2 linked regions of the Gimesia maris genome follow. Each later gene encodes a partner of the first gene's protein in a complex. Links are inferred from orthologs where the notes say so. Each region holds a gene or a part of one and is shown on either strand. Other genes may lie near its edges. The genes, in order: GmarT_RS00445 and uvrB.

Evidence for each region.
Region 2: the proteins of GmarT_RS00445 (region 1) and uvrB are in contact, whole or in part, in a crystal structure (PDB 7EGT), measured with the Thermus thermophilus proteins. The link is inferred for Gimesia maris from one-to-one orthologs. Residues at the interface, in WP_096412145.1 of Thermus thermophilus: His654, Arg656, Phe657, Gln666, Asp668, Glu669, Lys680, Arg681, Leu682, Ser683, Lys685, Tyr686, Ala687; in WP_096411307.1 of Thermus thermophilus: Glu23, Leu25, Arg26, Asp27, Gly28, Glu29, Arg30, Phe31, Arg55, Glu326, Asp327, Phe328, Glu379, Ser382, Gln383, His398, Gly400, Arg401.

The regions. Positions count from the first base shown.
Region 1 is NZ_CP042910.1:104,060-119,145, forward strand. Bases 4,498-7,457 are described here. They hold GmarT_RS00445 (ATP-dependent helicase), read right to left. Parts: upstream 7,132-7,457; coding sequence 4,864-7,131; downstream 4,498-4,863. Other genes in these bases: xerD (site-specific tyrosine recombinase XerD), read right to left, coding at 4,498-4,733. In the rest of the region: GmarT_RS00410 (type II secretion system F family protein), read left to right, coding at 1-64; GmarT_RS00415 (type II secretion system F family protein), read left to right, coding at 136-1,248; GmarT_RS00420 (prepilin-type N-terminal cleavage/methylation domain-containing protein), read left to right, coding at 1,269-1,724; GmarT_RS00425 (PulJ/GspJ family protein), read left to right, coding at 1,724-2,335; GmarT_RS00430 (hypothetical protein), read left to right, coding at 2,349-2,771; GmarT_RS00435 (DUF1559 domain-containing protein), read left to right, coding at 2,853-3,782; more of xerD, read right to left, coding at 3,783-4,497; GmarT_RS00450 (hypothetical protein), read left to right, coding at 7,708-10,035; GmarT_RS00455 (DNA gyrase/topoisomerase IV subunit B), read right to left, coding at 10,125-12,056; GmarT_RS00460 (DNA gyrase/topoisomerase IV subunit A), read right to left, coding at 12,150-14,558. UniProt on the Escherichia coli protein: A helicase with DNA-dependent ATPase activity. Unwinds DNA duplexes with 3'-5' polarity. Translocates on single-stranded DNA with 3'-5' polarity. Initiates unwinding more efficiently from a nicked substrate than double-stranded DNA.
Region 2 is NZ_CP042910.1:3,150,597-3,165,671, reverse strand. The notes cover bases 8,309-11,257. They hold uvrB (excinuclease ABC subunit UvrB), read right to left. Parts: upstream 10,832-11,257; coding sequence 8,786-10,831; downstream 8,309-8,785. Other genes in these bases: GmarT_RS11750 (segregation and condensation protein A), read right to left, coding at 11,007-11,257; GmarT_RS11760 (excinuclease ABC subunit UvrA), read left to right, coding at 8,309-8,769. In the rest of the region: GmarT_RS11790 (UDP-N-acetylmuramoyl-L-alanyl-D-glutamate--2,6-diaminopimelate ligase), read right to left, coding at 1-959; GmarT_RS11785 (DUF1559 domain-containing protein), read left to right, coding at 1,657-2,709; GmarT_RS11780 (hypothetical protein), read left to right, coding at 2,782-3,303; GmarT_RS11775 (PhoPQ-activated pathogenicity-related family protein), read left to right, coding at 3,418-4,746; GmarT_RS11770 (hypothetical protein), read left to right, coding at 4,919-5,233; rimI (ribosomal protein S18-alanine N-acetyltransferase), read left to right, coding at 5,584-6,135; more of GmarT_RS11760, read left to right, coding at 6,148-8,308; more of GmarT_RS11750, read right to left, coding at 11,258-11,870; GmarT_RS11745 (gamma-glutamyl-gamma-aminobutyrate hydrolase family protein), read right to left, coding at 12,195-12,959; GmarT_RS11740 (MFS transporter), read right to left, coding at 13,434-14,630; tRNA (adenosine(37)-N6)-threonylcarbamoyltransferase complex ATPase subunit type 1 TsaE, read left to right, coding at 14,847-15,075. UniProt on the Escherichia coli protein: The UvrABC repair system catalyzes the recognition and processing of DNA lesions. A damage recognition complex composed of 2 UvrA and 2 UvrB subunits scans DNA for abnormalities.

The sequences.
Region 1 (15,086 bases):
GATGGGCTTTCTGTTCATCGCCATGCTGGCCCCTTTAATTCAATTATTGAACTTGCTGTACTGAATCAGCCAGAGTCCTGATATCACTTATTTCAAATCTTTTACGTTGAGAACCGCTGGCGAGTTAAGAGACTCATGGATAAGAAATCCCGTTTTGAAAATCTGAATCGAATTTATGGCAACGTAAGGCGTTCGTCATCACTCGGTTCGATTCTATCCTTCGGGCGTGTTTCTTATTCTCAACAGGTGGCATTACTGCGGATTCTGGCGATCGCCGCGGACAAGCAGCTTCCGTTAATCGACGTCCTGGAAACGTTCGGGAAGGACATTCGAGGCCATTGGCGTCATCAGATCATGAGGCTGGTGGACTTGCTGCGCAGTGGCGTTCCCCTGGCAGAAGCGCTTGAGAAAATCCCGTATGTCATTCCTGCCAATGCGTATTTTCTGGTCAAAGCGGGAGCCGAGTCAGGAACACTGCCTTCGGCACTTTCCCTGGCGGCAGAAGTGTGTGCCGAGCAACGCAGTGAACGGGATTACCTGCGCCCCGGCATCGGAATTTATCTGCTTACCGTTTTTCTCATCATGGCAAATGTCTTCATGTTTATCTGTTACTGGATCATTCCCAAGATGAAAAAAATTTTCTATGACTTCAATATGGAACTGCCGGATCTGACAGTGACGATCATTCATACTTCGGATCTGGTTGTTAATTACTTTCTGTGGATTCTTCCAGGATTCCTGTTTCTCTTGATCATGTATCTCAGGTTTCGCCATACCGGCTATCTGGAAAATGGCTGGCGTCCCCGGTTTATTTCCGGGCGTTATTATCCCCGTTTAATTGCGCCAGATGTCTTACGGTTTCTGCATATCACTACTGAATCAGGACGTCCCCTGCTGGGGGCATTTGAAACCCTGTCACATACCACAAAAAATCCATATCTGTCTGCCCGCTTTAACGCGATCCTGGAAGATGTTCATAAAGGGAACGACTGCTGGACGTCACTGCATGACTACAGTCTGCTGACCCCCAGTGAAGTGCGTCTGTTACAGTCAGCGCAGCGGGCGGGCAACTTAAGCTGGGCACTCAAAGCGATTGCTAAAGGGATTGAGCGGCGCATCAATTATCGCCTGGCACTGATACGGGAATATCTGGAACCTGCTTTTATTCTAAGCGTGGGCTGTTTAGTGGGAATATTCGTCATCGGATTGTTTTTGCCACTGGTAACCATCATGCATGCCCTGTCTTAACCTCAGAAAACGGTTGAAACGTGAGAAATCAAAATCAGAATCAGAGAGCCTGTTCAAGTCGTGACGCATCACGTCGATGTCGACGGCGCGGATTTACTCTGGTGGAGATGATGGTGGCCGGCGTGCTGCTGATGACAGTCTCCATGATTGTGGTGCCAGCGATCTACTGGGTGCATCGTGAACGCAGGCAGACCGAACGCCGTCAGATAGCGATCGTAGAAGTGGAAAATCTGATGGAACGCGTGGTCGCTTTACCATACGATCAGGTACAGCAGTCAATCGTGGATAAATTCGCCTTGTCGGAAAGTGCAGTCAGGCAATTGCCTGATGCCAGGTTGCAAATCAAAATCAGTGAGGCGACTGATGTCAAGCAGATGAAAAAAATTCAGATCCAGTTGGGCTGGAAAAACCAGCAGGGAATCAGAGCAATGCCGGTAAGTCTCACTTCGTGGGTCTGCCTGAAGGAACAGCAGTAATGCAGCGACGCGGGTTTACTATTTCGATCAGACAATATGGCTGTCCCCCGGGGGTTTCTCTGGTGGAAGTCGTGGTGGCCATGGGCATCGCCTCGGTGCTGATGGGCATCAGTATGACGACCATGCATACCATACTCCGCGCTGAACGGGAAACCAGTAAAGCCGCCTGGCTGGGATCTTCGTTCCAGCGCTTTTCCCATCTGTTTCGCGCGGACATCCATGCCGCCGATGACGTCCGGCTTCCCGCAGAGGGGGGCACAGAAATCACGCTTCAACAGCCGGACAAACGGAGTGTGACGTATCGCATTGACCAGCATCAGATCTTCCGAGTGGTCACCAGCCAGGGTGAAGTAGCGCACCGTGATGTCTTTTATCTGCCGGAGGGGAGTCACGCTCAATTTTTTGAACAGCAGCGACTGCATCGTGCAGGAATTTCCATTGAAGAACCCGATCCATTACAGCGTGTATTGAGTAAAAACTACAGTAAATCAGATCAATCCGGGAGGCCGGCTGTTCAGGAATTATCCATCATTTCCACCATCGGCCATGATTATCGTTTGGCGGATTTGAAGCTGAAACAACCAGAAAAAGAAACAAAAAAAACCGAGTGACAGGATCAAACATATGCGTCTCGTCTACAAATCAGAAATGGGAACTCAGAAGAAAAAAACGCGCCAGGGGGCAGTGTTAGTCATTGTCATGATCTGTCTATTGTTGATTTCACTGGTGATGGCTTCCCTGCTGAAATCGACATTAATGCAGAGACGGCAAATGCTGAAGGAACAGTTGCAGGTGCAGGCAGACTGGCTTGTCGAGTCGGCTCTGGAGCGCGCTGCACAGCGACGATTGACGAATCCCGAATACCAGGGGGAAGTCTGGCAGATTGATCCGGAAGAACTGGGAACCCGCTATGCTGCTTCCGCTGAAATTGTATTGAAAACGGAAGGTGACGGGGAAGCAGAACGTCGACTGTCGATCCAGGCACGAGTGAAATATCCTGAGAATCAGACTGATACGATTACCCGAACAAAAAAAATAATTTTATGACCACACTGAACGGGTCAGCGATCCGTCCTTATAATTTACCTGATTTTAAATGAGTTGGTATTATTGTTTCAGGAAACACAGATGATGAAAAAAGAGACCCCCCGATATTACCAGAGTCTGCAGCGTCGCGGCTTCACGCTGATTGAACTGCTGGTTGTGATAGCAATCATCGCGATCCTGATTGCGCTACTGCTGCCCGCCGTACAACAGGCACGCGAGGCGGCCCGACGTACGCAGTGTAAAAACAATCTGATGCAGATCAGCCTGGCGCTGCAAAACTACGAAATGGCGTTCGAGGTCCTGCCCGCAGGGGTCTACAACCAGACGGGACCTGTCAAAAATGAACCCAAAGGTTATGACATGGGCTGGCTCGGCGGACTTATGCCGTTTCTGGAGCAGGCGATTGTTTATCGGCATATTGACTTCAAACAGAGTGTGTACGCCGAGGCCAATTACGAAGTACGCAAAAGACCGATTTCGTTTTTAAGCTGCCCTTCCGATCCCAAAGGGCCCATTATGGAAGTCCCCATCGATGATAATCTCCCGTTGTTTCAGACAAACTACGCGGCCTGTTATAACGCCGATGAAGCACCGATCGACGTGAACAACTCGGGAGTCATGTTTTTAAACAGTAGCATTACTTATGATCAAATCACCGACGGCAGCAGCAATACTATCTTTATCGGCGAGCATCTCTATGATGATACCAACCTCGGCTGGCTCTCCGGAACGCGCGCCAGTCTGCGGAATACCGGCTCCATTAATCGAGATCTGCCTGGATATGGAGGCGGCTGGGGAGGTTCCTATTATCCCACTTCTGAAGAAGAGGAAGAGGAAAAAGCTCCCATCGATCCACTGTTAAACGTCGGCGGGTTTGGCAGTTATCATGTCGGCGGTGCACACATCGGACTGGGAGACGGTTCGGTTCGCTTCATTTCTGAAAATATTGACCCCGGACTGCTTGAGCAACTGGGGAATCGCGGCGATGGCAAACTGATGGACCCGTTTTAATCAGCCACGCGGATGATACATCTGATGCACGGCTTTCAGGCGACTGTGATCGACGTGCGTGTAAATCTGGGTCGTGCGGATGTTGGCGTGTCCCAGCAGTTCCTGTAACGCGCGGATCTCGGCTCCGCCAGCCATCATGTGTGTCGCGAAACTGTGACGCAGTGTATGTGGACTGACTTCTTTACTGCAGCCCACTCGTGCCGCATTTTTCTTGACGATGTTCCAGACCATGACCCGCGACAGCTGCTTGCCTCCCCGATTCAGAAAGAGCGCCTGTTCTGTTGTATTGCGCCTTGTCAACACGGGGCGTTCATGCCGCAGGTACGCTTCCACTGCAGCGACCGCGACCGGATTTAATGACACCATGCGTTCCTTGTTTCCTTTTCCCACGCAGCGGGCATAGCCTTCCGTCAGCTTCACCGAGTTCAAAGGCAGAGTGACGATCTCTGTCACGCGGCAGCCGGTCGCATACATCATCGCCAGTATCGCCCGGTCGCGGAGCGGATAGCGATCCTGGCGGCAGGGAGCAGCGAGCAGTTGATTGACTTTTTCCGGACTGAGAACTTTCGGCAGGTATTTCCAGAGCTTAGGCGAGTTCAACAGGTCGGCGACACTTTCGGCGAGCACGCCTTCCAGCACCAGGTAGCGAAAGAAGAGCTTGAGCGTGACCAGGTGTCGGGAAACAGTTGTTGCCGCCAGTTTGCGCCGATTGAGATGCTGCAGATAGCCGGAGAGAAAAGCGAGATCCACTTCACTCAGCGGAACCGGTTTCTGCATGCGGTACCAGTCCAGAAACTGTACGATATCCGAGCGATACGCGGAGACGGTATTCACTGCCATCCCGCATTCTGCTTCCAGGTAATGCAGAAAGGGTTCCAGATGCACACCGGGGTCGGCTGGTTTGCGGACCTGGAATCTGGAATTCGCCGGTGGTCGTTTACGTGGCGGCATGAGAGAACCCGAAGTCTGTTTAAGTGAGAAAAGACTGCGACACTACCAGTTTATTCTTCCACAGAATTAATGGCAGGCGCCAATCGGGTTTATCGGCAAGCAGACGTGATCCGCTTGAAGCAGTGTCGGGTTAGCGCAATCCTAACGGTTGCAGGGGGCAATGTGCGGCGACAAAGGTCTGTGGTTCGTCGGCATCGTCAAACAGGACATTCACCATTCGTTTGCGGGCAAAACCACTGATGCCCATTACCGTTCCCACGCCATACCGCGGATGTCTGACTCGCATACCTACCGAAAATCCCTGCGGGATTTCTGCAGCCTGGGGCGCATCCTTGAGGAGATCTGCCCCGGTCATCAGCAGGGGACGTTCCGGGTTGGCTGCTTTCAAAGCGGCCGTGTCAATCTCGCCTCGCTTGACCGATTCCACAAATTCATCGAAGTGCGAACGGGATTCGAACAGTTCATCAGTCGACTGATCGTTGAATTCCACATCGATTTCTTTGAGGAAGTCGCTGGTAATGGTTCTCCAGGGACGGCCGCGCATGGAGCGCTCGCGTGTCTGTGTCAGGTACAGATTCTGTTCGGCCCGGGTGATCCCTACAAAAAACAGGCGGCGCTCTTCTTCCAGTCCGTCGCGGAATTCTTCACGCAGCACCCGTTCATGGGGAATCAGGTTCTGCTCGACACCGACAATAAACACCACCGGATATTCCAGGCCTTTCGCCGCATGCAGCGTCATCAGCGTCACGCGCCCCGCGTCAGTATCCAGCTGGTCTGTTGCACTGGCCAGCGTACTGACTTCCAGAAAACCTTCCAGCGTGGTTTCTTCACCATAAATGTCATCATACTTTTTGGCAGTGGAGAGTAATTCATTGACGTTCGCAATCCGCTGCTGATCCGCTTCGTCCGGACTTTCTTTCCAGCTGTCAACCATTCGCGTACTGTCGATGATATTTTCCATCAGGTGCGCGACGGATCCCGAGTCGGCCATTGAAAATCCGTTAATCATTTTGGCAAACCGTGCCACCATGGTCGCCGCCCGTTTAGAAAGCTTCGGACAGTCTGCTGCCTGATGGGCGGCTTCCAAAAGGCTGATGCCCCGCTCGTCGGCCCAGCGAATCAGTTTGTTTTGCGTCGTTTTGCCGATGCCGCGCAGTGGTTTATTGACGATGCGAGAGAACGCGACGCGATCGTCGGGGTTATTGACCAGTTTCAGATAGGAAAGCAGATCTTTGACTTCCGTGCGTTCATAGAAGGCCACACTGCCTGCCAGCTGGTAGGGAATTTTATGCCGGGCCAGCGCCAGCTCCAGTTCGCGCGACAGCGAATTGACCCGGTAAAAGATGGCGTAATCCGTATATTCCTGCTTTCCCTGATCGACGGCGTTGCGAATGCGCCTGGCAATGTCGTCGGCTTCGTGCCGCTCATCCTGAAAACAGAGCAGCTCGACCGGCGAACCTTCCTCGTTTTCTGTAAACAGCGATTTGACTTTGCGGCGCTGATTGTGAGAAATCAGATCGTCGGCGACCCGAAGGATTTCTTTGGTACTGCGGAAATTCTGTTCGAGTCGAATGGTTTTGCAGTCGGGGAAATCCCGCTCAAACTGCAGGATGTTTTCAATCTTCGCCCCCCGCCAGCCGTAAATTGACTGGTCGGGATCTCCGGTGACACACAGATTGCGTGTGTTGAGCGAGAGTCCCATGATGATCTGATACTGCGCCAGGTTCGTATCCTGGTATTCATCAACTAAAATGTACTGATAACGTTCATCCAGTGTCGCCCGTAATTCGGGGGAGCCTTTGAGCAGACTGGCGACGTGCAGCAGTAAATCGTCAAAGTCAACCGCGTTCGATTCGAGCAGCAGTTTCTGATACATCGGATACACGCGAGCTGCGACAGCCTGCAGATGATCGCCCACCGATTCCTGATAAATTTCCACGAACCGATCTACGGTAATCAGATCATTTTTGGCGCGGCTGATCATCGAAGCGATGGTCGAAGGATTATACGCCACGGTATCGATGTCTAATTCATTCAACACGAAGCGGATGAGCTGTTGTTGATCGGTCGTATCAAAAATCGAGAAGTTACTGTCCAGGCCTACCCCTCTGCCGTATCGCCTCAGGATTTTGACGCAAAACTTATGAAAGGTTGAAATCTCCACGCGCGAGTCGGGTATCAGCTGCCTGACCCGTTCGCCCATTTCATCCGCTGCCTTGTTGGTGAAAGTGATTCCCAGAATCTGATGGGCGGGAACGTGCGCATGGATCAGCGAGGCGATCCGGTGGGTGATAACACGGGTTTTTCCTGAGCCTGGTCCCGCCAGTACCAGTAATGGTCCCTGGTGATGGGAGACGGCGGCGAATTGAGGCGGCGTCAGGACCTGCTGAAAATCCAAGTGAAAGTCCTTTTATACGTTGAGCTGGATTTATTATCTGAAATGACCAATGTACGGTCCTGCTTCCCAAATTCCAAATCGAACCCATTGATTATTCAGCCCGAATTTGTATCTGCATCACTTAGTATAAGGAAGAAGGGGTTTTCGCAGGCATTTTCAGGACGAAAAGCAGGTTCAGAGAGCAGAAGTAGTGAACATTCGCATGTTTTGGTAATGTTGCGAATACAAGCTGCTTTGGTTGATTGCACAATATTTGTGGGTCCACTAGACTGCGCAGAGAGAGTGTGATGATGTATGTTGAAAAATGGCCGGCTGACTTTGACGATCTTAATGAATAGGGTGTCTGGCCAGTATCGCCGGTCCTGATTTTCGCCATGAAAAACAACAGGAATTCTGCAATCTCAAAATATTATTTTTGAAACCTGTATGTAGATATGGTTTTGCGGAGTTTGATACTGGAAAAGTTAATTGGCTGTGGGGATGTATGAATTCAACACACATTCCCTGCTGCTAAATGACGATAAATTATTTTACAACGGTAGTTTCCACCCCTACTACCATTAATGAGGGCCTTTGGTGTCCCGCGTTCTTGTGAATGGTGGAGACCGTTATTCGAATCCCTTTGTCGACGGAGTGAGATCAGATATGCTTCTCAAGGAATCAAACCGAACCAGAAAGAACCAGAAATATTTTGGTGTACTCGGCTTGGCAGTTTTAGGATTAGCCAGCCTGGCGTTGGTTGTCACAACCACAATGGCTGTCGAAGACAAGAAGCCGGAAAAAGCAGACGTGGGTCTGCAGGGCATTTTACCACCCGAAGTTCCGGAAGATCTTTCGGAAGCTCCGGAAGGTCTGGAAGGCAAGTGGGCCACTTGGGATCAACAGGTTGGTGATCTGCTGGCCAAACTCTACGAATCAGACCAGACTCTGGAACAACAGAAGCAGACTCTGAAAGCACTGCAGACAAAGATCAAGGATGCACAAGGTCAGGCTGTTCTCGCTGACTACACCGGCCGCCTGCAGCGTCGTGTGGAAATCGCGGATGCGGTTTTGAAAACACTGGAAGTCGATGTCGCTGCCGTCAAAGCTGCCCAGTTGAAATCACAGCAGAACAAAGTGGCGAAAGCTGCTGCTGCTCTGAAAAAATACCTGGATAGCATGGAGAATGGAAACAGCTGGGTCGATTACCTGCAGCTAAATGATTTGCAGAAAGAACTGAAAAACAGCTATTCCGAAGTTGAATTGATGGATCTGCTGAAATCGCTCAAAAAGAAATTTGAAGAGCGGGGCGCATTAACCGATGCCGAGCAGCGAAAATTCTTCAACCGTCCTCAGTTCCAGAACCTGGAAAAAACCGTCCGTGCGCTTCTGGCTGATTCCAAACCAGGTGCGACCAAGATTGACGCTGGTAAAGTTCGCACGCAGCTGACGACTCTGGTCAGCAACCTCGAAGAGTATGAAGCTACTCAAAGCAACAAGAATGCATTCGAAGCACGTAAGGCTTATGCTCTGCTGCGTCAGGAACTGGCCGGTGGACTGGAGCCCCTCACGACTGCACTGCGAAACAATTACTTCAACTACAATCTGCGGGTCATGGTTGCTGAAGACTTCATCAACCGTCTGATCCATGACAGCACCTGCGAAACCGGTCCTGTTGTAGACTGCATTCTGGGTGCATACGTGACCGGAAATCAGGCCACAACCACCGAAATCGGCGTGGATTTCAAACCCAGCGATTCTACACTGCGATTTGATTTAACACTGAATGGTGTTACAAACAGTGAAACTTCCGGTACAACCAGCCAGGCCACGATTTACACATCGGGTCATCATCAGATCTGGGGTACCAAGGAAATCAACTTTGATGGTGATCTGTTCGTAACTCAGCCTGCCTGGGTGGAAGTCGCCGCCAACAACACCACCGTCGGTGCCAGCACTAAACTGGACGGCATTCCCCTGCTGGCCGGCATTGGTCGCAACATGGCTTACCGTCGTACTGCTGAACTGAAAGGCGAAGCAGAAGCAATTGCTGCACAACGCGTGCGTGATCGGGTTCGTCCCCGCTTTGATGAAGAAGTTGACGAACGCATTGACCGCGCCAATGAAGAGGTCGGCGGAAAGTTGAATAAGCGTCTGCAGGATAATGGATTGTTCCCCACAGCCCGCAGCTTCGCTTCGACAGACACGCATCTTTACATTCGCACCCGGCTGATGGACACCGGCGAACTGGCTGCCAATTCGCCACCACTGACCATCACTCCCGATGAAAGTGTTGTGGTGCAACTGCATGAATCAGTTATGAATAACAGCCTTTCCCGCATGAACCTGGAAGGCCGTAAAATTACAGACCAGGACCTGATCACCGAATTTGAAAAATCAATCGAAGATGTCCTGGGACGTAAAGTCAAACTGGAACGACCTCCCGTTGATCCAGATAAAGGACCCAATATCCTGGCCTTCGACGATCACGATCCTATTCGGGTGCAGATTACAGACAATACGCTGAATCTGATCCTGCGTTGTGGTTTTGAACAGCAGGGCGAAACCGCTGTGCCAACTCAGATTATCACAGTACCTCTGCAGTTCAAAGTCGACGGTGACAAAATTTACATCACACGTGGTGATGTAAAATCATCAGCCGTCGTTCGACCAGAACGGATTGCTTCTCAGATCGCTCGGGCCGGCGTGGTTCGCAGCAAAATGGAAAAGGCATTTCCGGATCGTGTCGAAGATTCACAGGTCAAAGCCAAGCTGGAAAACCGGACCGTCTACCTGGACATCACTGGCATCAAAGCCAACGATGGCTGGTTGACGATCACCGTCGGAAACGACCTGACAGTCGAAAAGAATGAAAGCAAGCTGCCTCTGCCACCCGAACCGGCAGAAACTGCTTCCGTAAAATAGTCAGACTACTCAAGTCTGAGCTGAAAAATGAAAGAGGCGAATCGATTGATTCGCCTCTTTTTTATAGCGGCCGTTAAAAACAGTCGTGATCAATAATCGATGTCGTCTGCTTCAATCGCTTCCTGCATGATCAGGTCATAACGCAGGCTGGCATCTTTTCCGAACAGTTGTGCGAATGTGGCGTCCGCTTCCAGCTGGCTGTCGATATCTACTTTCAGTAATACGCGGTGTTTGGGGTCCAGCGTCGTCTCTTTAAGCTCGCTGGCGGTCATTTCCCCCAGACCTTTAAAGCGACCAATCTCGTACTTGCGGTTCGCTCCCAGTGATTCGACGATCTCTTCCTTCTGGGCATCATCCTGGGCATAGTGCTTCTCGTTACCCACCTTGATGCAATACAGTGGCGGCTGGGCCAGAAACAGCTTGCCCTGACGAATCAGTTCCCGCATATGCCGGAAGAAGAACGTCAGCAGCAGCGTACTGATATGATAACCATCGCTGTCGGCATCCATCAGCAGGATGATGCGGTTGTAACGCAGATTCATAATCTCAAAATTCGGGCCAATCCCGGTTCCCAGAGTTTCCACGAGGTCTTTGATTTCCTGGTTCCCCATGATTTTGGAAATGGCCAACGATTCGGTATTCAGAACTTTACCACGCAGAGGCAGTACCGCCTGAATGCGGCTGTCGCGTCCCATGGCCGCCGTACCACCCGCCGACAGACCTTCGACCAGAAACAGTTCTGATTCTTCCGGCTTATTCGAGCGGCAGTCGAGCAGTTTGCCCGGCAGCGTCGATTTGCGGTTCGTGACCGATTTTCGCCGTACTTCTTTCTGGGCATCGCGACTGGCCATTCGTGCCCGCGCCGCGAGGACGATCCGCCCTACGACTGCATCCGCGATACTCGGGTTCTGATTTAACCAGGTTTCCAGCAGCGGTCGGACGATCCCTTCAACAAAACCGCTGACTTCAGGGTTATTCAGCTTCTCTTTGGTCTGCCCCTGAAACATGGGGTCATTATGGAAGACGGAGATCAGGCAGAGTACGCCTTCACGGATGTCGTCCGTGGTAATCGCCAGCCCTTTGTGCTTGATGTTATGCACGTCCATATAATTTTTGACCGCTTTGGCGATCCCCGAGCGCAACCCGCTTTCGTGTGTTCCCCCGGCATGGGTGCGGATCCCGTTCACATAACTGCGAATCTGCTCATCAGTGGCGTCGGTCCATCTTAAAACCATTTCCACGCGAATGTTTTTATCTTCCTTTTCCGCGAAGAACAGCTGTTCGTGAACAGGTTTTTTCTGTTGCTCCTGGGTCAGTTTTTCCAGATAGCCACGAATCCCTTCCGGATGCGAGAGTTCATGTGTCTCTTTTTTAACTTCATCGCGGAACGTAATTTTCAAACCGCCATGAATAAAGGCGACATCTTCCAGGTGCTGACGAATCGTGTCGGCGTTGAAGTGCACGCGACGGAAAATATCATCATCCGGGCGGAAATAGATTTCGGTTCCATGCCCGCGGAATGGCTTTACCTTTTTAACGGGGGTCGTCGGTTTGCCTTTTTTATACCGCTGCACGTACTGATGGCCGTCGCGCACAACCGTCGCCACCATCTCGGTAGACAACGCATTCACCACGGAGGATCCAACACCATGCAGACCACCGCTGCGGGCATAGTTTTTGTCAGAGAACTTTCCGCCGGCATGCAGTGTCGTGAGAATCAGTTCCAGAGCCGACTTTTTGGTTTTGGAATGCTTATCGACGGGAATGCCACGGCCGTTGTCTTTCACGCTGCAGGAAGCGCCATCTTTATGCAGGGTGACGATGATGGTATCAGCTTCTTTGGCCAGATATTCGTCGACCGAGTTATCAACGATTTCCCAGAGCAGGTGATGCAGTCCGCGAATATCAACGCCACCGATATACATCGAAGGACGGCGACGGACCGCCTCCAGCCCTTCCAGGACTTCAATGTCGTCAGCCGAATATTTTTTTGCGCCGGTTGTTTTTGCTGCAGTTGCCATAATAGTTTTACTGATTTTTCTCTATTGTAAACGCGAACGAAAACGAGATTATAGGTGTTGATCCAGGGAATCGTAAGTCGAGATACGATCAGTTTATGCTTCGTCGTCTCCCAGTTCGTCCCAGTCGACCACTTCAATGGGCGGATAGAGGATCTCTGCAAACCCGCTTCGCTGACTGGTTTTCACACCTTTGCCACCGCGTGAAGTGACTCCATATTTCATTTGCCCGAAGGTCATTTTTTTGCCTGCGGTATTGATCACACGCAGGCAGTCGCTCGGACGGGTCAGCTGCAGAACACCGATCACCTGGTCTCCTTTTTCCAGCCTGATGCCCTTAACCCCTTTGCCCGCATTCGAGAGCAGGGCGGCTTCTTCGATCTCACAGTGCAGAACGCGGGCGTCCTGGGTGGCGATAAACATGGTCTCTGCCTCTTCGACCAGCCCCGCATACACCACACGGTCATCCTTACCCAGGCGGCAGTATTTGCGACCTGCTTTGGTCGACGCTGTCCGGAACAGGCTGAACGAGATTCGCATAAACTGCCCCTTTTCAGTCACGATCAAAACGTGAGGCGTGGGAAGGGGCTGCTTTTTTGTCGCTTTGTCCTCTGGGGTAAACCGACTGTCTGTCGTCACCGCTGCCACCAGAACGGCACCATCGCTCATCCTGGCATGCTTCGACAGCGGTTCACCATAGCCCGAAGAAACAGGGACCTGTTCAATCGGCAGCGTGTAAGCCACACCATCACTCGAGAAGAATACGACATGGTCCAGCGTGCTTCCCGGTGCGACTGCCAGCACACTGTCCCCTTCGCGGGTTCGGGTTTTGGCCAACTCCTGTGTGCCTTCTTTTGTCTTCAGGCGTCCCACGCGTTTAATCCAGCCTTCCCGCGAGACGACCACGTTCGTATTTTCGCGAACAATATAGGCCTGCGGATCGAATTCGGTAATCTCTTCCGAGGAACCCAGTTTGGTCTGGCGCTTTTCCGGAAATTCGTCGGCCAGTTCTTTCAGCTCATTTTCCACCACTTTCCAGAGTCGTTTGTCAGACGCCAGAATCTTTCGAATTTTTTCCGCTTCGGCTTCTTTCTCTGCCAGCTCTTCGCGAATCGTGTTGATTTCCAGCTTCGAAATCCGGTAGAGCTGCAATTCGAGGATGGCCATCGTCTGGATTTCATCCAAGGGAAAATTGGCCATCAGCTTTTTGGCGGCATCCTGTTTTCCACTGCTGGCGCGGATCAGTTTGAGGGCTTTATCCAGATCATTAAAAATGATCGCAAAACCTTTCAGAATATGAATCCGCCGTTCGAGCAGTTGCAGCTGGTATTCAAAACGTTTCCGAACCGAGATAAACCGGAAGTCCAGGAAATACTGCAGCATTTCTTTCAGATCACAACGCCGAGGCACGAGTACTTCCGATTCATCGGGTACCAGGCAGGTCATATTGACCGAGAAATTCTGCTCCAGATTCGTGTGTTTGTACAAAAAGGCCATCACGGTTTCCGGGTCCGCATCTGGTTTGATTTCCAGTACGATTTTCAGGCCATTCTTGTCATCCGTTTCATCAGCCACATCCACCAGTTGAGGCAGTTTCCTCGACTCAACTATCCCGCCGATCTCCGACAGCAGTGAACCGGTTTCCACACCATAGGGGACCGAATACACGACAAGTCGTTGTACACCTTTCGTGCGCGTGCCTGGTTCGGGCTTCCATTCGCCACGCACTTTCACGGGGCCACGCCCCTCTTTATAAACCGCGGTGAGAGACCGCTTGTCTGTCACAATTCGGCCGCCCATCGGAAAGTCAGGGCCTTTGATATGTTTCATCAACTGGGCCACGGTCGCATCGTCATGGTGGATCAGATGCACACAGGCTTTGATGACCTCACCCAGGTTGTGAGGCGGGATATTGGTCGCCATCCCTACTGCAATCCCGTGGACCCCATTGACCAGCAGGTTGGGGAAGCGGGCCGGCAGCACAACCGGTTCATCGCGTGTGCCATCATAGTTGGGACGCATTTCCACGGTCTGATAACGCAGTTCGTTCATCAGATGTTCCGCGATCCCCGTCAGACGTGCTTCGGTATAACGGGCGGCTGCTGCAGGCAGGCCCATGATGGAACCGAAATTTCCCTGACCATTGATCAACGGACTTCTCAGGTTGAAATCCTGAGCCAGTCGCACCAGCGCGTCATATACCGAAGCATCCCCGTGTGGATGATAGTTCCCTGTGGTGTCCCCGCAGATTTTCGCACACTTACGTGGCTTCGCATTGGCCATCAGTCGTAAGTCGTGATACATCACATACAAAATGCGACGTTGTACCGGTTTCAAGCCGTCCCGCACATCGGGCAGGGCACGTGATGTGATCACGGACATGGCATAGTTCAGATAGCGACGTCGCGTCACATCACTGATGGGGACATATTCGATGCGGTCTGATTCGGTGCCCGGGGTTCCGTTGCCTGCTGTGCCGTTATTGGCCGATTTTCGCTTAGCCAAGGGTCTCTCCAATTTATCTGATCAATGCCCCGAAAAAACAGTCGGCCTCTGACTGTTTTCTGCTTCTGAATGTGGGGGGCCTTATTCAGAATTCGGGTCAATTCGCCTGGTAGCTTAAGAAAAATATGTCAAATTTTCTGTTTGTGAAAACATTGAGGATTGTATCTGTTGAAGCGATTATTGAACAGATAAGGCCACTCGTAACCCGTTAAATAGACAATAATTCGGGAAAATAGGACGAATCGTCACTGTGGTTACAAAATGACTCATTCCGACGATTCCTGCCAGCCGAAATTTGGACTAGTGGCTTTCTTTTTGAGAGGGTCGCTGTCGGGCGATTGAAACATACAAAAAGTGCCGGAACTCTGAAAAGTGAAATTCCCAGAATTTCTAACTGAACTTCGGTCTTTGTGAAGTGGCATTGCCTGGTTTGTGAACCACGACTGGTTCTGAAAGAAGACAATTGATCATTATAATTGACTGACGGGGGTTGGACGAGCCTCTGACCTAGTCTCATTGGTGGAAACC
Region 2 (15,075 bases), 3.0 Mb from region 1 along the record:
TTGGAAATATTATGCGTTCCGATCAGCGAAGTTCGCACGGGGACAGAATCTCCGTTAAACAGAATTTCGAACTCCGCACCAGCCGTTGACTCCTGTAGATTCTGGGCGACCAGGTCAGCCTGCCCATCGATCGCATACGTCAAAAGTGTCTGCGATGATTTCACCTCGGCTGCAAACGAACGGCAAGTGGGATCATCCCAGTTCAGAACCAGCGTACCTTCCGGCTTGACCTGTTGGATCATGCGGGCTTTGCAGGCAGCATAGTTTCCAAAGTTCTGATGGTAGTCAAAATGATCCTGCGTCACATTTGTGATTACACCCACGCTAAGATCGATTCCTGCCAGGCGATTCTGATCCAAGGCGTGACTGGAAACTTCCATCACTGCATGTGTGGCTTTTCTGCAGACCATTTCCGCCAGCAGTTGAGAAAGTTCGTTCGCATCAGGCGTGGTTAGCGAAGCAGGTCGGGATGAGATACTGTCGTGGTACTCAACGGTTCCGGAAAGTCCCGTTCTCCTGCCGGAACTCTGCATGATAGACCGAATCAACCAGCTGACAGTGGTTTTCCCATTGGTTCCTGTCACCCCTGCTGTTTCCAGATGTCGTGCAGGACGTCCCGCCAGTTCAGAACAAAGCAGGGCATAAACCTTACGCACATCGGGAACAATACATTGTGGCACCTGTAGCCCTGTCAGCGGACGTTCTGTCAGAATTGCTTTCGCACCTTTCTGAATCGCCTCGGGGACATATTTTGCTGCACATTCTTTTGTACCATTCATGACGGCAAACAGATCACCCGGCTGACAACAACGACTGTCAGAGTGTATCGAAGTTACAAATACATCAGCGCAATCAACAAAGCTTGCAGAGGGAACCAGTGATCGGAGACTGACGGCAATTGTCCCGGGTGACAAGCTGATTGAAGCAGATGACATGGATGTGAGGTAAGAACCATGCATTCCAGGAAAACCATTAGGTTAAAGAATTGATGACGACAGGAAACTTCAGTGACGTGATAGCGTGGTAAATAAATCCGGGAAGCCCGAACAGGCAAAGGTATGTGAAATGGATTTATTCAGAATTGGTTATGACTTAAGGTGGGGAGCATTCTCGTAATTCTCTGATTCAGGTCAACCCAGGAAATTCAAAAAAACAGTTCCCCACAAGCCGGCTTGTAAATATTACACAAACCGCACAACGCAGGTCACTTCGGCATGGCCCTCAATGTATGGCTCTGCTCCGCAGGATATTGAACAACTTCTTCTGACCGTGCCCCCGAACAGGCCCCCTGAGCTTCAAATACCAGGATTGTCATCCAACACCAAAATCAACCATTATTTCACTTCACTTTTACCAGAAATTAAAATTGGTATTTTCACCTATTTCCTACACAATGATATGGATTCTGTAAATTTGCCTCGGTATCCTGATAGTAACTCAATCGTTACCCGTTCATCTCCCCAACCGTTTGAGCAAAGAGGATCTGCAGCCCGACAGGCTGATCGACTTATATATCAATACAGCAAATTCTTGCTCGTACATTCGGAACTTCTATTAAAGGAGTTTAACTACTTTACCCGTCAACTGGAGAAGTATTCTTACGATAATTATCCCCATCTCAGCCAACTAATTCCGATGTGACCAAGGAGATAAAAGATGCAACCAAATGCGCGCTTCAAAAAAGGCTTCACTCTGATTGAACTACTTGTCGTCATCGCCATCATCGCTATTCTAATTGCGCTACTGCTTCCCGCAGTGCAGCAGGCTCGGGAAGCCGCACGCCGCTCCACCTGCAAAAACAACCTGAAGCAGATCGGGCTGGCTTTTCACAACTACCATGACACATACTCGCGATTTCCCATGCCAGCGATACTCGCTGTAAATGGATCGACGGGCGCGCTTATGACCTCAAACAGCTGGGGGCTTGCGATTCTCCCTTACGTTGACCAGGCGAATACTTACAACTTATACAATTTTAATTCCAACTGCTGGACTGCAACCAATACAGCCGCGACTCAAACATTCATCCCCAGCTATGTTTGCCCCTCTTCTCCAGGCGGTGGCAATCGAATCAATGTTTCTATTCCAGCCGGGGGTACAGATTTCAATCCCGCTCAGGCGTTGAACTTAACCAACGCAGGTCCGATTGACTATGTTAGCACTACCGTCGTCCAGGATGAGTTTCTGGCAGCAGTAGGCTTGTCAGGCAGTGATCGGAATGGATGGGCAGAAGGTATAATCGCCGTTGCAGGCGTCCCCAGTGCAAACCAGGGAGGATCGGGAGGTAAACTAAGAGATATGACCGACGGTGCTTCCAATACCATCTTAACAGGCGAACTGGCAAACCGGAATAATCTGATTCGTAAAGGGGTTCAAGTGGCTTCCTCAGACCCCGAAGCACAGTTCCAGGCAGCGTTTGGCGGAGGTGCCTGGGCTGATCCACTCAACGGGACATGGCAATTAACTGGCAGACTCTTTGATGGTACATCTGACCGGGGCCCCTGCGCAATCAACTGTTCCAATGCCCGTTCCGAGTCATCGCACAGCGATCCCAATCGTTACGCTGCCGGACTGTACTCCTACCACGTCGGGGGTGCACATATTTTACTGGCAGATGGTTCGGTCCGATTTCTCAGTGAGAACCTTTCAGGAATTATATTCGCTTCGCTCGTAAGCCGGGCCAGCGGTGAAACGATCGGAGAATTCTAAGCCTCCCTTAAGTTCTCATTTACACATGTGAAGGATGACACATCTAGAACCGTCATCTATTGTCCTCGCCCTGTGAATTCAGACACAGCCGTTTATTCCGGGGCGAGGTACTTCAATGGCATACCACTAGTTAGTTGCAAAAAGGACGTAGCTCATAAAATGATTGGGACGAAATCAGTAAATAATCTCCTTTCACTCTGTATCATATTTACTATTTTTGGATGCGGCGATTCTGCCCCCCAAGGGGGCCCCAGGGCAAAAACAGTTCCCTTAACAGGAAGAGTATTAGTTGATGGAAAACCAGAAGAAGGCGTTACGGTCTCCTGCCATCCCATTAATGGAGGAGTAGATAACCGCGTCCTCTCGGGAGCAACCGATGCTTCCGGCAAAGTTTTTGTCAGCACCTATGTCTCGGGGGATGGTGTTCCCCCGGGAGAATATACTCTTACGTTCAAATGGATGAAAAAGGGCCCTGGTTCAGAAAAAGATCTTCTGAATGGTCGCTATTCCAACCCAGATAAATCAGAGTACCGGGTTACTGCAGTTGAGGGACAGGCTGCAGACTTGAACAAGATTGATCTGAAAACAAAATAATCTCGATAGCCATAGTCAATCATCTCCTGAAAGTGCATTCAATAATCTCATTGTTCGATGCTGTCATGAGCAATTTGCCAGTTATTCTCCACACCGATACACGGAACAAATAAGATGCGACTCAAAATAGTTCTCCCCCTGCTGGCTCTCTCTTTATCCGTTACATCTTATGCAGCAGAGCATACGAATATTCCCGCAAGGCCAGAAGCGGCCAGCCAGATTCCTGACGCGTTTTTCAAATATATCGAACGCGAAGAACCTGCCTATAAATGGGAAATCCATGACTCCTTCTCTTATGAAGGTGTCACCGCGTATCCGGTGGAACTGACTTCACAAACCTGGCAGGGGATGACATGGAAACACTGGCTTTATATTTTCGAACCGGAGAACGTCCAGATTAACAGTAAAGTGCTGCTGTTTGTTACGGGTGGCAGCAATGGAGGTCAGCCCAATGAAAAACGGTTAAAACCTGCTTTCCTGCTGGCCAAAACAACCGGCGCCCGGGTCGCTCTACTGACACAGGTCCCCAACCAGCCGCTGTTTGACGGTAAGAAAGAAGATGACCTGATTACCGAGACCTGGCTGCGCTATTTGAAAACGGGTGATGAAAACTGGCCGCTTCTATTCCCGATGGCTAAAAGTGCTGTCAAAGCCATGGATGCCATCCAGGAAATCGCTTTGGAAAAACGGAACCTGGTCATCGACGGTTTCGTAATTACCGGAGCCTCGAAACGTGGCTGGACCAGCTGGCTCACTCCCGTGGTTGATAAACGGATTATCGCCACCGCTCCGATCGTGATTGATACACTCAACTTTCGCGACCAGATGAAGCATCAGATCAATACCTGGGGAAAATACAGCGTACAGATCATTGATTACACGAGCAAAGGACTGATCGTGGAAGGCGAGGAATCGGATCGAGAAAAACGCCTGCGCCTGATGATGGACCCTTACACATATCGCCAGCAGCTCAAACTTCCCAAGCTGCTCATCAATGGCACCAATGACCCCTACTGGGTGGTTGACGCCATGCGTTTTTACTGGTCAGACCTGGTAGGCCCAAAATACGTTCTTCAGGTCCCCAACGCCGGTCATGACCTGGGGGATGGAGTGGAATACGCTCTACAGACACTGGCGGCATTCTTCATTCATGCTGCCACTGGTAAAGAACTCCCTAAACTCGACTGGGACAACTCGAAAGACTATGAACTGAAGCTCACCAGTTCCAGCAAACCTGCCCAGGTACGATTGTGGACGGCACAGTCAGATAACAAAGACTTTAGACAATCAAAATGGACCGCCACCGAGGTCTCGGCAAACGAATCTGTATACTTGGCTAAAATAAACAAACCAGACAAAGGACATATTGCCTACTACCTGGAAGCAATCTACACCATCAATAATATCCCTTATTCGCTCTGCACAATTACCACGTCAAAATGACACGGTCGTCTGTTTACCGGCCATTCACAACCCTTTCTTCACAAATTAGAAAGAAGTTTTGTTTTTCATCTATAAGTTTCAAATTTGAATGTTAAGATGACGCTTAACATGACAATTCCGCCAAAAATCTGGAAGGATGGACCGAACCTTACTGGTGGTAAAGGAACTCAAAATGAAAAACGAAACGCTCGCCCACGAAACAAATCGTATCCCCTCAAAGACAGCCGCACGATCCGCCCCGATGCAGTTCAATGCCGCTCATTCCCTGGAATGTGAAATCCAGCATGCACTCACGGAAGATTCTGACGTCTGCCTGAACTCTCTGGTCGTACACCGCACAAAAAACGGTGTCTGCCTCAAAGGCGTTCTGGAGTTTGACGGCGAATGCCCGGATATCACCAAACGTATCCAGGCCCTGACCGGAATCGAAGAGGTCATTAATCACCTGCTCATTAAACGACGGATGCCTCTGCCCAAAAAAGGCTGAGAGATTTTAGGCGTTGGTTGATCCCTGTTGAGAGTATTCAAGGCTCAGTATGACGTTGCGCTTAGACTTTTTTGAATGCGACATGACCACCTGTTTTCAATGAGTTTTTGAAAAAAACAAAAAATTCCCCTGTGCGCCGTTTTCGACTTCTGATAACTTTCGCGAATCAACCTCAAGATTCTAGGCGTCCTAATCCCTGAATCACATCCATTATCATGATCACCTGTTTCGACGCCTGATCCAACCCTAAATGATTCACATTAACTCCGGACTGATGCAGTATTTCAGGATGAAAAAAGCAACAGATCCCGGCACTTATTGAAGAACTTATCAGTAGCAGGAAGGCGACTATGAGTCTCAATCAACCCCCCAACCAGGACTTAATGGTTCAAATTCGCTGGCTGATCCGCCGAGACATGCCAGAAGTTCTTCGAATTGAAGAAGAAAGTTTTGAATACACCTGGTCTGAAGAATACTTCCTCAGTTGCCTGAGACAGCGAAACTGCATCGGTATGGTCGCCGAGCATAATCACCAGATCGTCGGCTTCATGATTTATGAACTTCATAAATCGATGATCCAGGTGCTTAACTTTGCCGTCGCTCCTGAATTCCGTCAGCAGGGAATTGGCCGCCAGATGGTACAACGCGTGGTTGATAAGCTCTCGCAGCAACGCCGTCGCGAGATCGCTCTGGAAGTGCGAGAAACGAACCTGCCTGCCCAGCTGTTCTTCCGCAAAATGGATTTCCGTGCGGTTTCCGTACTGCGAAACTACTTCGAAGATGCGGGCGAAGATGCCTATGTCCTGCAGTACCGGCTCGAACGATCAGAACAGGATTTTGCTCCCGGTCTTTCTCCCAAAAACCGGATCAGCAACTACCTGGACGCTTCTGACGCTGCCTGAAACTGACAGCACATGACTACACATCTGCCAGACGAGACTGCTTTCCAACATCCTTCGTCAATGATTCAGGTGCGTGGAGTTCGGGTTCATAACCTGAAAAGTATCGATCTTGATATTCCCTTGAATCAACTGATCGCAGTCTGCGGCGTCAGCGGGTCAGGCAAAACCAGCCTCGCCTTCGACACGCTCTACGCTGAAGGCCAGAGACGGTATCTGGAAACACTTTCTCCCTCGGCCCGACAGTATTTAAACCAGCTCCCGAAACCCGATGCGGACCAGATCACGCAAATCCCTCCAGCTATTGCCCTCAGGCAGAATACCAGTCAGCGCCACTTTACCTCCAGAGGCCTGGAGACAACCGCTGGTATTGAATCGGGAATCCAGCACTACCTGCGACTTCTGTTTAGCGCTTCAGGGCAGATTTTTTGTCCAGACTGCGAAATCCCGATCTCTCCACAATCACCGGAAACCGTACTGGCATTTATTAAAACCTTACCCACAGACCTGCGTTTTCAAATCTGTTATCCGGTTACGACAGAAGAGCATTCATCCCCTGAAATCATGCAGGAGCTGAAACAGCAGGGACTCAATCGGGTGATTTTGAATCACGAAGAATACCAGCTCTCAGATGATCTGACTGAACCGCTATCTCAATTCGACACGAATACACATGAAATCCTGGTTGTTCTCGACCGTCTTTCCACTCGATCATTCGATGATTCGCGGATTCTGGAAAGCCTGGAGTTCGCCTTCAATGAATCAGCAGGGAAGGTCACCCTCCTGGTGATGGAACCTCTTTCCGGCCAGACAACAGGCATTCCTTTTCAAATCGGTCAGCGGCAATCGTTTCGGTTTGATTTTTCAGCTGACATGTCATGCCCGCAATGTCAGCGGGAATTCGCTCAACCCGAACCTCAGCTCTTTAATTTTTTCAGCCCCAGCGGCGTCTGCACGAATTGCGGGGGATCAGGATTGATCTCAATAGAATCATCCGGAGGCCGTTCTGCAGAAACCTGCCCTCACTGCCAGGGCAGCCGCCTGAATGCGTCTGCTTTAGCAGTTCGCGTGAATGGATCTAATATTGATCAGTTGGGCCAACAGCCGATCCAGCAGATAGGCGCCTGGCTGGAACAATTCTCGGAAGGACTGACAGCAACAGAAACAAAACCACTGGCTCCCCTGCTACGTGAGATCCGGGAACGACTCTCCCTGCTGAACGAACTGGGGCTGGGCTATCTCACATTGAATCGAACACGCTCTACACTCTCCAGTGGGGAAATCCAGAGAACCGCGCTTACGTCTTTATTATCATCGAACCTGGTCAACACCCTCTATGTACTGGATGAGCCTTCCTCAGGACTGCACCCTGCCGACAGCCATCGCGTGCTTACCGTTCTGCAGAAACTGCGACAGTTAAACAACACACTGCTCATTGTCGAACATGATGCCGCCTTCATTCGTGCTGCAGAGTATGTAATTGAACTGGGGCCTGCAGCAGGAAGGGCAGGGGGAGAAGTCATCTTTTCTGGTCCACTGGAAGCGTTGCTTGCGAGCAACAGCTCACCAACCAGTCGCTTCTTGAATACAGCAGAAAACAGGGCCCTGAAATCAGTACCCGACCAGCCGACCTCAGAGTGGATCACGCTGACCGATGCAAGCCGAAATAACCTGCAGAACATCACCGTGAAATTTCCGCTCAGGCAATTGAGCGTTGTAACCGGAATTAGCGGCAGCGGGAAAAGCAGTTTGATCGAACAGACACTGTTTCCTCTCCTCGCTGCTGAACTTTCCGAAACGGGAACCAGCCCCCTTGCTGATGGTTGCCAGTCCCTGTCCGGCGCGGAGCAGATCGATGAAGTCATTCTACTCGACCACTCTTTCACAGGTCAGAATCCGCGCAGTATCCCGGCAACTTACCTGAATCTGTTTGACGACATCCGCTCGATTTTCGCCCAGACACCTGATGCCAGGCTCCGTAATCTTTCCCCGGGACATTTCAGCTTCAACAGCAAGTCTGGCGGTCGCTGCCCGGTTTGCAAAGGAACGGGAAAGATCGAAATTGACCTGCAGTTTCTCGCAGATATATCAATGGACTGCCAGGAATGTCACGGCAAACGGTATCAGCGGGAACTGCTGGAAATCAAGTATCGAAAACTGAACATCGCAGAGGTCCTGAAATTGACTGTGGACGAAGCATTTCCGTTTTTTCGAGGTCAGCCGGCCTTACAGAAAAAACTGAAACAGCTGAAAGACGTCGGCCTGGGATACCTGCCTCTGGGCCAGCCTCTCCCCACACTCTCAGGCGGGGAGTGTCAGCGTTTGAAACTGGCTGCCTACCTGAATACCAGCAGCCGCAATAAAACCCTGTTCCTGATGAACGAACCGACGCGCGGCCTGCATCCCCTGGATATTCAGTCTGTATTAAACTGCTTTCACTATCTGCTGACAGCAGGGCATTCGATCATTTTGATTGAACATAACCTCGATCTGATTCGTGCAGCAGATCACATTATCGACCTGGGACCGGAAGGGGGAGCAGAAGGGGGCCGCATCGTTGTGACTGGCACGCCAGCAGAAGTCGCCGCCCATCCCACCTCTTATACAGGGATGGCACTGAATGCGAAGTTTTCATAATTCCGACCAGGTTTGCTTACCGTCTTTTCCGCTGACGTTTTCCTTTTTTCCCGGAGCGTGAAGAAGTTTTCTGAGCCTGGCCTCCCGTTTTCCCCCGTTGATTTTTCAGATCATCGATCCGATCCCGCAACAGGGCAGCCCGTTCGAACTCCAGTTTTTCTGCTGCTGCCAGCATTTCCTGCTCCAGTTCACCCAGAAACTCCTGGGTAATGTATTCCGACTCATCCTTAAATCCTACCGACTCCCGCACAAACTGGCGTGCTTCGATCTCCTCTTCAATCCCCCGCTTGATGGCTTTTTTGATCGACTCGGGAGTAATCCCATGTTCCCGGTTATATTCTTTCTGAATCGCACGCCGCCGCTCAGTCTCATCCATGGCATTCTGCATACTGGGCGTCACACGATCCGCATACAGAATCACTTCCGCATTCACGTGTCGGGCGGAACGGCCGATCGTCTGAATCAGGCTGGTCTCACTTCGCAGAAACCCCTCTTTATCCGCGTCCAGAATCGCCACCAGTGAGACTTCGGGAATATCCAGGCCTTCGCGTAACAGATTGATTCCGATCACCACATCGTATTTCTGCTCTCGCAAGCCACGCAGAATTTCCACGCGTTCAAACGCATCCAGTTCCGAATGCATCCAGGCACAACGAATCCCCTCTTCCTGAAAATAGGATGCCAGGTCTTCTGCAAGTCGCTTGGTCAAGGTCGTCACCAGCACGCGTTCGTTGACGGCAACCCGCTTGAGAATTTCTTCTTTCAGATGAGGTACCTGCCCCCGTGCAGGTTCGATTCGAATCACGGGGTCGATCAACCCGGTCGGACGAATGACCTGTTCCACCACTTCACCTTCAACGCGTTCCAGCTCCCAGTCTCCCGGGGTTGCAGATACGAATACAGTCTGTTTTCTCCGGGCGTTCCATTCATCAAACGTCAAGGGCCGATTATCCAGCGCCATCGGCAGACGAAATCCATGATCGACCAGGTTCGTTTTCCGGGAACGGTCGCCGGCATACATTGCCCGCACCTGAGAACAGGTCACGTGGGATTCATCCACAAATAACAGGTAGTCTTCCGGAAAGAAGTCCAGCAGTGTATCAGGAGGAGAGCCTGGCTTTCTGCCCGCCAGCGCTCGACTGTAATTCTCGATACCCGGACAAAAACCGACTTCTTCCAGCAACTCCATGTCATAGCGGGTTCGCGCACTCAATCGCTGCGACTCCAGCAGTTTCCCTTCGCTCTGCAGGACCTGGATGCGTTCATCCAACTCCGTCTGAATCTCCTGAATTGCTGACTCAATCCGTTCCTGGGGCAGAACAAAGTGCTTAGCCGGATAAATATAGGCTTCTTTGACAGTACGCAGCACTTCGCCGGTAAGCGGATCGATGATCGCCAGGTTCTCAATTTCATCCCCCCAGAACTCGATTCGGAAGGCAAACTCTTCATACGCGGGCCAGCATTCCACGACGTCCCCACGTACCCGGAATTTGGCCCGTGCTAATTCAACGTTATTTCGGTCATACTGAATATCAATCAACTTTCGCAGCATTTCATCGCGATCGATTTCTTCCCCTACCCGCAGAGGAATCATCATCTCCAGATAGTCTTTGGGAGACCCCAGACCGTAGATGCAGCTCACGCTCGCGACCACAATCACATCGCGACGGCTGACCAGGGCACTGGTCGCCAGTAACCGCAGACGATCAATCTCATCATTGATGGATGCATCCTTTTCAATGTAAATATCACGCTGCGGAATGTAGGCTTCCGGCTGGTAATAATCGTAATAGCTGACGAAATAGCTGACGGCATTTTCGGGAAAGAATTCCTTGAACTCGGAATAAAGCTGTGCAGCCAGCGTTTTATTATGCGAGAGGACCAGGGCAGGGCGGCCCAGTTCGGCAATGACATTCGCCATGGTAAAGGTTTTACCAGAGCCAGTCACCCCCAGCAGAACCTGATCCGATTTACCCGCCTTGATTCCATTAACCAGTCCTGCGATGGCTGCCGGTTGATCGCCCGAGGGTTGGAATTCACTCTTCAGTTGAAACACAGACATGCTCGCTCTCAGTCTCTAGGTTCAGCCCCTGCAGTAAAAAACGACAGGGCACTCAGACGAAAAATAGACTCTCAGTCTGTAGTATTGTAGAACGTCGGCGTACCATTAAGAAAGGGTCTGAGGGTACTCCAGTGAAAGAAGGGAGACTCTGACAAAAGGACACCTGGAAAACGGATTACACTTCCGGCTCCGATTCGTCTTCGACAGGTGATTCCGCCTGTATTTGAGCTTCAGGAACAGATTCAGTAACGTCTGCTTGTTCCTCAGTCGCCTGTTGATCCGGGGAAGATTCGATTGCTTCCGCTGTATCTTCCAGGGGAGGCATCACCCAGATTTCTCCATGCTCGACAGGCTGATCTGCCCGGAAGTGGTGATGGCGTAACAATTCCAGAATCGCCAGAAAGATACCAATAATCCGACTGCGAACTTTTTCACCTTCAAAGAAGCTACTGAAAGTAACGCGCTGCTCGACACGAACACGAGAACCAATTCGTTCCACATAGGTAGAAATGGGAGTATCGTCATACGTAATACTGGAATGCTCTTCCACTTCCTTACGTTTGACAACACGTGCCAGGGCACTGACCAGGTCCCATAATTCGACCTCTTTAATCAGGTCTTCTGAAGGATCTTTACCCGACTTGGGACGCTCATCAGAAAGTCGGGGATAGTGCTCCTGCCATTCCGCAGCATGTTCTTCAAGTGCATTGGCCGCGTCTTTGAATTTTTTATATTCCAGCAGCTGTTGAATCAGATCACTGCGCGGATCATCTATGACTTCCGCGATTTCTTCTTCTTCCGCACGCGGTAGAACCATTCGACTTTTAATTTCGGCCAATGTACTGGCCATCAGGATAAAATCACCCACCAGATCCAGATCAATCAGTTCCAGTACATCCAGAAAGTCATTGAAAGAAGCCGTAATGGAGGCGACAGGCAGGTCGAGAATGTCCAGTTCATTCCGCCGAATCAGGTATAACAGCAGATCCAATGGACCACTGTATAGATTGAGGTCGACCTTATATTGGGCAGTCGTCATAAGATTTTTTCGGGCTCAGTCGTGGAAAACGAACGCTAGAAGAGCATTAAATCGTTTTCTCATTGCGGGTTACAGAATATTCTCGAAACGGGATCGAATCAAATTCGTCGTCAGTTCCCGCTCTTTTGGAGGTTGATACTATCGTTATCGTCAGATTAACCGGTACAAGTTCAAATTTTCCGATTACCTGGCCGTTAAAGAAAAAAATCGGCAAGCCGTAATGACTTGCCGATTTCGAGTTCCTCGTATTACAAGGACACAAAGCAGAAGCGACTCCCGGTTACCCTCAAAAACCAGGAACACCGCCGGTGATCCAGCTGTGGGTTACGCAGCTTTGCGGACAGGCATTTGCAGAATTTGTGGTTCGGGTTCTTCACAGGCAGACAGAAAGTTTTCGAAGACCTGCATATCCAGAGCGGAAGCGGAATGATTCTGGGGATGCCATTGCACGCCGACGCAGAACCAGTCTTCATCGGGAACTTCGATGGCTTCAATCACACCATCCGGAGCAGTTGCCGAAACAACAAACATTTTTGAAACATATTTCACAGCCATATGATGCTGACTGTTCACACGAATTTCACCTGGACCGTACATTTTGTCAACGCGGGTACCGGGTCCGATATTGATAATATGACGCAGGTTGGCTTCCACACCATCACGATGATACATGGCACCAGGAACATCTTCGGTCACATGCTGATGCAGTGTGCCGCCACTGATGACATTCATCAGCTGCATTCCCGAACCAATCGCCAGCAGGGGCATTTTCATTTCCATTGCCATTGTACAGACACGACGATCAAAGTCTTCGCGGCGTAAAGGCATGGCGCGGGAAGCAGGGTGTTTTTCAAATCCCAGACGGATCGGATCCAGGTCTAACGCACAACCGGAAAGAATCAGGCCATCCAGTTGTTCCAGAAATTGTTTCAGGTCATCGTCATCAGCCAGGGGAGGCATCATCACGGGAATACCACCGGCGTCTGTTACAGAATCATAGTATCCGGTAAAGAACCAGCTTAAAGCCTGAGACTCTTTTTGCTCGGGGCGAAAGTCTCCAGTAATTCCAATCAAGGGTTTTTTAGACATCGAATCCATCCTTCACTTCAGTGCACTTCCTGTGCGGTCAAAAAACAATTGGGGTATAACGGGAATTCCCCAGATTCAGCGGATGGAAGGAAGCGACTTGCGTAGAGATTCGCATTCGAAGTGCGTTCGAGCGGATGAAAATCCCCCCTGGTCGAACGTTTAGAAATAGAATCCATTCTCTTTTCGCGGTCCGTTCCTTCGGTCCGTCTGCTACTGATCATTTACAGTAACTTCAAATGATTTGTGTTTTCAACTTTCAAATCACTTGAGTGAGCGGATCTTAGTGGCGTCCCATCATGCTGTCCAGCGAATCGATCATTTTGAGCGAATATTCTGACCTGTTGACCTTCTCATACCATATCTTGTGCAATTGACCCTGGTAGAACCCGAATCTACTGATTCTGCTCACAATTTTTTTTAAAAAATCTAAAAACGGCAAAACGTCTACGGTTCAGGCCGTGCACCAGGCCTCCCTCACACGGTTTCGACAACTTCCTTTTTTGATTCTGCAACAGAGGGCAACGCCGGCAACAGCATCGCCCCCACCGCTGCCAGTATCAGACAGGGAATAATCGCATGGAATGCCCGCTGAGGAATCCCCAGCGCGACAAAGTGACTGGTGATCTTTGCCTGAATCATGCCACCTCCGCCCCAGGCCATCCCCATCGTGATCGCAGACGCGACACCTCCCCCTTTGGGGAACAGCTGATGCGAATAAGAGACCATCGCGGGACTCGTGCCCCACAAGATCAGACCACTGGGAATCAGCAACAGCGTCATCAACCAGATCGGACATCCTTCCCAGCCCAGTACTAGCATGAGGGGAATGCCCAGCAGAGGACAGACAATCATGAATAGCTTTTCATGACCGGATTTGAAGCGAAATGCCATCAACAACATCCCGGCACTGGCCGAAAACAAAAAGACAGACTGGATCAAACCGATCTGAAATGCAGAAATGTCCTGATCTTTCAGAATGAAAGAAATCAGTTTATCCATCGCCATATTGGGAACCAGCCTGAGTGAGCAGACCATAAACAGAAAGCTCGCTAACAGTACGCGTCCCTCCAGCATTTGTGACAGAGACTGCGATTTTTGTTTTCGATCCCGCTCAAACAAAGCCGCCGGTGGTTTTCCAATCCTGTAAAGCAGAAGAATCAGTCCGGCATACAACGGCGCCAGTATCCAGACGCTCGACAGGCCCCACGTGGAAACGATCGCACCGCAGATAATCGGCCCGACCGCCAGCCCCATCGCGCCACCAAACATGAAGAGCGACAGGCTTCGCGTACGTCGTTCCGGAATCAGGGAACCTGCGACCACTGCCGCTTCCGGATGAAAAGAACCGATGCCGATACCCCCCAGCAGTAAAGCCACACACAGAAAAAAGACACTGTTTGCCGGTCCGACCAGCGGCATCATCACTGCCCCCAGAAGTGGCCCGAGCCACAAGATGGATTTGATCGGGTATCGGTCACGGATGTATCCGAACACGGGCTGTGCCAGTGACGATGCCAGCGCATGGATGGTCAGTACGAGGAACAGACCATTTTCCGTTAAAGAATGAACACGTTCGATTTCTCCCCACAAGGGACCAACTACAATTGCTGAAGCATCAACAATGATATGAGTGAGCGTGAGACAAATCAGACTACGATAGGCGTGAGACATTTTCAGGAAAGCTTCAAGGCAGGAATTCGATTCAGAAGTCAGCAGGTATTCTATCGGGCAGGTGACCAGAATGCGAATCGCCCGAGCCGGACAGTCCGCTGTATTCTTATTTCCTGATTCCGCATTAAACAGTTTGTATTGTGATATTTACGAAAACCAGCTATACCATCAGAATCATTGAGTATTCAAAATCAAACTTTATCGAGAGAATTTTCGTTGCAATCTGAAATTGAATGGACCTTTGAGTCAACCAGTGAACTCGATACACAGCGCCTGGGGAAAAAGCTGGCCGAATATCTGACCCCGGGAACGGTCATCGCGTTAAATGGTAACCTGGGAGCAGGCAAAACCCGCCTGGTTCAGGCGATTGCCACAGCACTCGACGTCGATCCGGCTGAAGTAACCAGCCCGACCTTTGTCCTGATCCAGGAATACCAGGGACGGC